One region of the Thalassotalea insulae genome, then DNA from elsewhere that is predicted to be linked to it. Evidence: riboswitches for the same ligand, from Rfam matches in the RefSeq annotation. Region 1 holds a riboswitch; the other holds the start of a gene.
The links. A riboswitch is a leader RNA that binds a small molecule or an ion and turns the genes downstream of it on or off. The one in region 1 is predicted to bind thiamine pyrophosphate.

Region 1 (4,439 bases):
CAGCCGAATATCAAAGAAAGCACTGATAACGCCGCGATGATTTTACTATGCCGATGTAACGGCCAGCGCTGAATATGCACCGCTTGATGATCAAGCTGAGTCAGGCCTTGCCAGCAATACCAGCCATAGACTGCCATTACCAGATAGTAAAGCTGTAACAGGCTATCCATCCACAGATAAACATCATAGAAAATCACTGTGTAAATCAAAGTACTGACCAATGCTGCTGGCCAGCACCAGATATTTTCTCGTGCCGCTAACAGCACGTAAAGCAATGCACAAATAACCGCAAGCCATTCCCAAAAAGGTAACTGGCTAAAGTATTGAACAATTTCAGTCATTAACGCTCTGCTTCCACCTGGCTACGGTTGCCGCCAATAAACTTACAAACAAAGACGGCCGCATTTAATGATTGATGGACCTGCTTAATTTCCGTCATCACCTTAGCCACCGCCAGATCGTATTCACCAAAAACTTGAGTACTCATGCCATTAGTGACAACTTGCAAACCGTCAACGGCTCTCAGTCGTTTGATAAAAGCCCAAATTTCTGCCTTGAATTCTTGTTCTGCTAGCGGGTACAAGCTGATCTCTATTGAAATATCCATGTTCTGCTCTCAATGAATTAATGCTAAAACTGATAATTAAGGGTAGCACCCAATACCGCAGGTTCACCTAATTGATAATACGCTTTGCTGTCGTAGCCATCTCGTGGATCATTTCCAAAGTAAAATCCTCGAGTCACGTAATCTTTATCAAATATATTCCGCGCCCATAATTTAAGCTGCCAGTTAGCCTGCTGGTAGCTAATTGAACCATGCATCAACACATAACTATCGGATTTCTCCGAATGGCTGTCGGAAAAATAAAAGTTATCTTTGCCATCAAGATTGACATTAAAATACCACTGATCGTTAAGATAATAATTGATACCGATATTAAATTGATACTGTGGCGCATGGGCTTGATCACGACCACTTTCTATAGTGCCGTTCGCATAACGATAACCTTCAAATTCAGTTTCTAATAAGCCAACACTGGCATAATATTCAGCTTGTTGCGTCACCTGCCATGCTGCTTCCAGTTCAATGCCGTAGTTATAACCACGAGCCGCGTTGTCCCAGTAACTGATAAATTCGCTACTGCCATCGCTACGTTCATCTAAGTGATAACTACTGATCTGGATATCATCGCGTTTCATATAAAATGCAGCCGCTCTAATATAAGCATCATTGTTGAGTAATTGACGCTTATAACCCACTTCATAATTCCATAAATATTCCGGCTTAAACACTCGTTGCTCTTTTGTTAAGCTACCACTGGTATTCACGCTTCCTGATTTATAGCCCTTGTTAATCGCAGCATAGATCATGGCATCTTTATCCGCCTGATAACTAAGTACTAACTTGCCACCAACCATAGAGTCATCTGGTGAAAATTTCACCCCTTGTGAATTATGATAATCACTGTCACGTTGTTCAACGCGCACACCGGATGTCAGAGTAATTTTTTTAGTTAACTCACTATCAAGCTGAGCAAAAACCGCGGAATTTTTTGCGCTAAAATCTGAGCTAAAATCACCGTCTAAATAAGTATATCGACGCGTTAAGTCTTCATCGTCCTGTTTAAAATATGCACCGATCACCCAATCTGTGGTGTTAGCAAATAACTGACTGCGGTTATTTGACACTAAACGAAATTCCGCCGTGTAGTTAGTGCGATCTCTTAAATAATGATCGGTCGAGGAATACTCATAAGGATGCATGCCCTGATAGCTCCAATCTTCGTCATAGCCATAAGCGAGATCCGAATCCATCAGGCTGAAAATAGAAACAATATCAAAGCCGCTAAATTTGCGGTACATCAGTTTAGCGCTGGCCGCTGTGGTTTGCTGCTCATCAAATCCCGGCTGGTCTGACAATGTATTGCGATCATTATCTAAGGAAAAGGCGTCATAGCCATTGTTAAAATCCGCATGGATAAGCGCTAAATCTATGGTTAATTCTTTACTGGCCTCAATCGCTAACTTACCACGCAACATTAATTCATCACGATTATTAGTATCTTCGCGGTCAAGGTAGGTATTAGTGATAAAACCATCACTGCTATATTGCTCGGCAGAAAAGCGGTAATTTACTTTATCAGATGCAGGGCCTGACAACGCGAGTCCAGCACTATAACTATGGTAGTTTCCCGCAGATAAACGAATCGCCCCTTCAAATTCATCACTTGGCTGATGACTTGACATATAAATCAAACCGGCGAGTGCATTAGCGCCAAACTGCGTCCCTTGAGGACCACGAAATAGCTCGACTTGTGCAATATCAAAAGTCGAGGCAATACTACCAATGCCGGAAAAATCAATATTATCAATAATAAGGCCAACCGAAGGGTTAATCGGTTCCTTAAACTGGCTGCGTTCACCAATACCACGAATTTGATAATATCGCGCCCGCTGTGAACCACTGGAAAAGTTGACATTCGCCGCTGCACCAACAATTTCTTCCAGATTTTGTCCGTTACGAACAGCAATATCTTGCTCGGTCAATACAGATAAAGAAGTGGCGGTATTTTGTAAGTTTGTCGTACGATAACCAGAATGTACCTGGATCACTTCAATTGATTGCTCGTCTGCGGTTTGATTGGTGGCTGAAGATTCAGCGTACGCAGCATGCGTGATAAGGTTTAATAGCATGATAGCGATAGGCGTTTTTACAAGTTTCATTGGACTCTCACAACAAAAACCAGCGGTGAAAAGTAAAACTAGTAAAAACGATTAACAAACAGTTATTTGCTAATCAGTTGGCTAATTCAACCATCCCTACGCCGGCATTATCCGTTTCAGGTAATAAGGGTATAAATTTCTCAGTGCCAATGATAAAAAGCGGCACACCCCTTGGTTTGAGCGCGATCGTACCAAGTTAACAGCAAATGTACAGTAAAATCATCCGCAGTTTGCTGCTTTGTAGTAATAGCGCTAGTAATTACTGAACGGGCAAGTAAATGTCAGTCACCATTTCCTGCTCCGAGACCTCAGGGAAGAAACTTACTCGATGAAAAAACAGCGGAAAGTCACGCAGCTCATATTCATTATCCTGCAGCCAATTTTGATAGAGAAAATTCACCGACGTCGCTAACGTATCATCGCTGCCAACATGCCGAACTTTAGCGCATTTACCAGCCGGAATAACCTTATTAACAATCCCATCATAATTGTCAGCTAGCGGGCGCTTAACAGCACAGGCTAAATCAAAACGGTAATCCTTATCCGCTGTGATGCTAGGATCATCATAAACGAGATTAAATGTTTTACTCTTGCTTGGTGAAAGGCCATGGGCTTTTCGCCATTGGATAAACTTCTGGATGCTCGCTCCGAGCAAATGTGGTGCAGCTCTGTGCTCCATAACTGCGATTAGGGTTTCAGGAAAATCTACAATGCTAACTGCTACTTGGGTATTCATAATTTTTGTCCTCAGCTCAACTATCGTCTGATACTTTGTCTGCCATAATGCCCAGTCAGGTGATAACCTAAAATCTGACGGTGATAGCTTAAAGCATCGCTTAAACGCCCGGGAAAACGCTTCATGACTGTCATAGCCAGCCGTTATCGCAATATCGATAATGTTGCTATCACGATACGCTAGCTGATATGCCGCACGTTTGAGCCGTAATAATCTCGCCAATGACATTACCGACATGCCAAAAAATAGCGAACATTGGCGATGAAAGTGATATTTCGACAAGTTAGCAAGTTGGCATAACTGTTCAACATCAAGATCTTCATCCAGATTAGCTTCGATAAAACGCACTACCTCAATAAATCTGGTTTGATATCTTGTCATCTAATCGTTTCTCCTCAGCGCTGAGATAATACCCCTGACTCTTGCGTGACACTTGACCAAAATTGCTCAATTTTGTCCTATATGTCAAACAGCCAAAGGTAAACCACTACTCCACGCATTAGCCATTCCGATAAGTGCACTGTGATAATCGGTATGCTTACTGGCTAAGTTTCTTTGTTGACAAAATTCATGGTCTTGATTAAAAATCGTCTGTGCCAGTTGCCGCCCGACGCTAATAATACTTGAGGTTTTCTCTGCTCTTAATTCAGTGTAGTGTCGACAGGCATCTGGAAGATTACTACTATGCTGAACTAAACAGTTAACCAAATGCCAGGCACTTTCCAACGCCTGACATGCCCCCTGACCAGAAGTTGGCAAAGGCGCATGCGCACTGTCGCCCAGTAATACTACATTATTTTTATGCCAAACCTTGATTGGGTTATGGTCATGAACATAAATTTTATGGATCTTGGTTAATGGCGTTTGCTCAATAATATCAGGAATTATGCCATGCCAGGACGCGAAAACTTCGTTAAGTTCTTGTTTGTAGCGTGCAGGATGTAACGGCTCTATTTGCTTAGTGGCAATGCCGCCAGCC
Region 2 (4,439 bases), 520 kb from region 1:
ACACCTGACAATGAGTATGTGCCAGATGTTGCAATTTAGTGCTGTGAATTAGCCCTGAATATTTAGGCTAGAAACATAGAAGTTACTGTCGACTTTTATGCTTGGATTTTTGTGGTTTATCGTTACTTCAGACCAGTGAGTGGTTGGTGACAACCAAATTGCTTCGCCATTAATGAAAGCGCGAACTGGCATATCAAAACCAGGCTTAACATTATTCCAGCGCAGGCGAATTTTATCGTCTTTAAGGTAATATTCTAATGTTGGTATGCGGTTATCTCGTAAGTATTGGTCAAAGACCTTGCTTAAGTCGATACCGGCTTGCTCGCTGATAAAGTTTTCTATTTGTGTTGTGGTCACTGTTTGATGGTAAAACGTTTTACCTATACCACGCAATATTTCACGCCATTTTTTATCGTCATTAACTAGCTGACGGATGGTGTGTAACATGTTGCCGCCTTTATCGTACATGTCACTGGAACCTTCGCTGTGAATATTGTATTGGCCGATTATTGGCTGCTGGTTCTGGATGTTAAGTCGCTGGCCTCGGGTATATTTGAACGCGGTCTCTTTACCATAATGATATTCAAGGAATAAGCTTTCAGCGTAGTTAGTAAAGCTCTCATGGATCCACATATCCGCAATATCTTTACTGGTGACATTGTTAGCAAACCATTCGTGGCCAGATTCATGGACAATTATAAAATCGAATAACATCCCAGGTCCTGCGTCACTACGATCTCGACCTAAATAGCCATTTTGGTAACCATTGCCATAAGTGACTGAGCTTTGATGCTCCATGCCCAAGTAAGGCGCTTCTACCAATTTATAACTGTCTTCATAGAATGGATACGGGCCAAACCAGTACTCTAGCGCTTCGACGGTGCGTTTAGCGTCTTTAAATTGCTTTTTCGCTTTTGCTAAGTTATCGCGCAACACCCAGTAGTCCATATCAAGCTGGCCTTTTTCACCCTGATATTTTTCGCCAAAATGAACGTAGTCGCCGATATTGAGATTCACGCCATAATTGTTAATTGGGTTAATAACACGCCAGTGATAAGTTTTGGTTTTGGCGTTTTTGTTGTGAGTGGTTTCAATCAAGCGACCATTGGAAACATCGACTAAATGTTCAGGCACTTCCACGCGAATATCAACGCCGTTATCCGGTTCATCATAACCGTGATCTTTATTTGGCCACCAGATGCTGGCACCAATGCCCTGATTACTTGAGGCAATAAAATCGTTGCCGTTATTATCTTTACTCCAGGTGATGCCGCCATCCCAAGGTGCTTTTTTGGCAACGGTTGGCTGACCGGAAAAGTGCATCACTAATGATTGAGTCGAACCAAGCGTTTGTTGAGCATTAGGGGTAATAAAATAGCTGTAACCATCTTTTTTTACCGTAAGCACTTCACCATTTTGTGTGACCTTAGTTAGTTTCATCGGTGCTTGTAACTCAATTTGAATATCTGATTGTGGCGCAACGACCCGGTACGACATAGTATTGGTACCGGCAATGGTACGTTTTTTTGGATCAACTTTTATTGCTAAATCATAATGACTTAAATCCCACCAGGCGCGTTCAGGGGTAATAGAACCACGCAGTACATCTTGTCTGGAGCCATTGTTTGCTGTGCCGAATAGATTATCAGCCCAACTAATTGCTGGAATTTGTATACAGGCTAATGCCGCGCTTAGCAGTAAAGTACTCGATTTTAATTTCATGATCATTCTTCTTATAATGAATTTGCACTATCTCTATATTACTTTATGTATAATGTATATCTTTTTGCGTTGAATTAGCAATAATTGACGTTATTTAGCTTGCATCTGAGGTAACATTCTCTAAAATTGAGCTTACTGTACCAAGTGGCGATATCACTCGTCTACTCAGTACAACTTGTCGGAGTGCTTTATTTTTACTTTAAACTTTATGATTTAGTGAAGTTTGTGGTAAGGCTATAGCTGAGATCGCTGTTGCGGGATCCGTAGAACCTGATCAGATTAACATCTGCGTAAGGGAACAAGACAAAAATAATCTAGATCTTGATTATTTTTTTCCATTCTACACTCCGTCTTTTTACTTGTAACACTAACGTTTAGTTAAAAAGGCATATTATGACTCAGTCACAAAAATCACTTTCTCGACGTCAACGTCGGGAACAGGCACAGGCATTTATTCATAATGTCTCTGGTCAAAGTTACCCCAATTCACAAAAAGTATACGTCAAAGGAAAATTACACGATATTCAGGTTGGTATGCGTGAAATTAGCGTCGGTGATACCTTTGTTGGCGGTACTGAAGAGCAACCGATATTTGAAGCGAATGAGCCGATCAGAGTTTACGACACCTCCGGAGTATATACAGATCCAGAAGTATCGGTCGATGTTCATCAAGGCTTACCTAAACTGCGGGCTGAATGGATCACTCGCCGTGGTGACAGTGAAACACTTGACGGTGCGAGTTCAGGCTATTCGCAGCAACGATTAGCGGATGAAGGACTAGATCATATTCGTTTTGATAATTTACCTAAGGTTCGTAAAGCCAAAGCAGGTAAAAATGTCACGCAAATGCATTATGCTCGGCAGGGAATTATTACCCCAGAAATGGAGTATATTGCCATTCGTGAAAATACCAAACGCGCTGAAATGAAAGACGAAATACTCAAGCATCAGCATCCAGGCGAAAGTTTTGGTGCCAATATCCCAAGTGAAATTACTGCTGAATTTGTACGTCAGGAAGTTGCTGAAGGTCGTGCAATCATTCCGGCAAATATCAATCACCCGGAATGTGAACCTATGATCATTGGCCGTAACTTCTTGATCAAGGTGAATTCAAATATCGGCAATTCCGCGGTCAGTTCATCAATAGAAGAAGAAGTTGAAAAACTGGTATGGTCAACTAAATGGGGTGCCGATACGGTGATGGATTTATCAACCGGCCGTTATATTCATGAAACCCGCGAATGGATCATCCGAAATTCACCGGTGCCTATCGGTACAGTACCGATTTACCAGGCATTAGAGAAGGTCAATGGCGTCGCTGAAGATCTTACCTGGGAAGTATTCCGAGATACCTTGATTGAGCAGGCAGAGCAAGGGGTGGATTATTTCACGATCCATGCCGGGGTGTTATTGCGCTATGTGCCGATGACGGCGAAACGAGTAACTGGCATTGTCTCGCGTGGTGGTTCGATCATGGCGAAATGGTGTTTATCTCACCATAAAGAAAATTTTCTCTATACCCATTTTGAAGAGATTTGTGAGATTTGTAAGGCCTATGATGTTTCATTTTCTCTAGGCGATGGTTTGCGTCCGGGTTCTATTGCTGATGCCAATGATGAAGCACAGTTTAGCGAATTACATACCTTAGGAGAATTAACAAAAATTGCCTGGCAGCACGACGTCCAGGTAATGATTGAAGGCCCGGGGCATGTACCATTGCATATGGTTAAAGCGAATATGGAAGAGCAGCTTAAACATTGTCATGAAGCGCCGTTTTATACTTTAGGGCCACTGACCACAGATATCGCGCCAGGTTATGATCATATTACTTCCGGTATAGGTGCGGCAAATATTGGTTGGTATGGTTGTGCGATGCTCTGTTATGTCACGCCGAAAGAGCATTTGGGGTTACCGAATAAAGAGGATGTTAAAGAAGGGCTGATCACATATAAAATAGCCGCCCATGCTGGCGATCTGGCGAAAGGCCATCCGGGTGCTCAAATTCGTGACAATGCCTTATCGAAAGCGCGTTTCGAATTTAGATGGCATGACCAATTTAATCTCGGTCTAGATCCAGAGCGTGCAAGGGCTTACCACGATGAAACCTTGCCGCAGGAATCAGGTAAAATTGCCCACTTTTGCTCGATGTGCGGACCAAAATTTTGCTCGATGAAGATCACTCAGGATGTGCGGGACTATGCTGCTAAGCTTGAAGCTGGCGAGCAGATCCAGGTGAAATTAGTCGATGAAACTGTAACGGCGCAAGCTCAGAGTCTTGAACAGGCGATTGCTGGCATGGCAGAAAAATCAGCAGAATTCAAAGCGACAGGTAGTGAAATTTACCATCAGGCGAAGGAATTAGCGGCAATAGACGGCGATGAAAATCGATAACCTGATTTGCTCAGATGTAGTGAGTCAGCCGTTGCATTTTGCTATCGTTGGTGCAGGTCTTATCGGGCGTTTAATCGCCTGGCGTTTAGCCCAACAAGGTCATCAAGTGACCTTGTTGGATAAAGACAGTAAACCAGCGAAGCAAAGTGCAGCTTATGCAGCTGCTGGCTTATTGACGCCGTTGGGTGAGGCCATGCACAGCGACGCTAATATTGTTGAAATGGGTTTTGAATCGCTTAGCTTGTGGCCGAAGTTATTGGCTGAGCTTAGTGGTTACACTTATTTTCAACAAAGTGGTGCGATAATGGTCAGCCATGAGCAGGATA

Region 2: linked by a shared signal. The riboswitch ahead of thiC (phosphomethylpyrimidine synthase ThiC) and the one ahead of QQK06_RS10660 (TonB-dependent receptor) in region 1 are both predicted to bind thiamine pyrophosphate.

Annotation. Positions count from the first base shown of each region.
Region 1 covers NZ_BSST01000001.1:2,344,213-2,348,651, reverse strand. Annotated here, with positions in the region: gene pnuC (nicotinamide riboside transporter PnuC) at 1-341, opposite strand, end outside; gene QQK06_RS10665 (hypothetical protein) at 341-607, opposite strand; gene QQK06_RS10660 (TonB-dependent receptor) at 631-2,724, opposite strand; TPP riboswitch at 2,801-2,906, opposite strand; gene QQK06_RS10655 (AraC family transcriptional regulator) at 2,984-3,841, opposite strand; gene QQK06_RS10650 (FAD-dependent monooxygenase) at 3,926-4,439, opposite strand, start outside.
Region 2 covers NZ_BSST01000001.1:1,827,664-1,832,102, reverse strand. Annotated here, with positions in the region: gene QQK06_RS08320 (M1 family metallopeptidase) at 49-1,722, opposite strand; TPP riboswitch at 1,892-2,037, shown strand; gene thiC (phosphomethylpyrimidine synthase ThiC) at 2,116-4,113, shown strand; gene thiO (glycine oxidase ThiO) at 4,100-4,439, shown strand, end outside.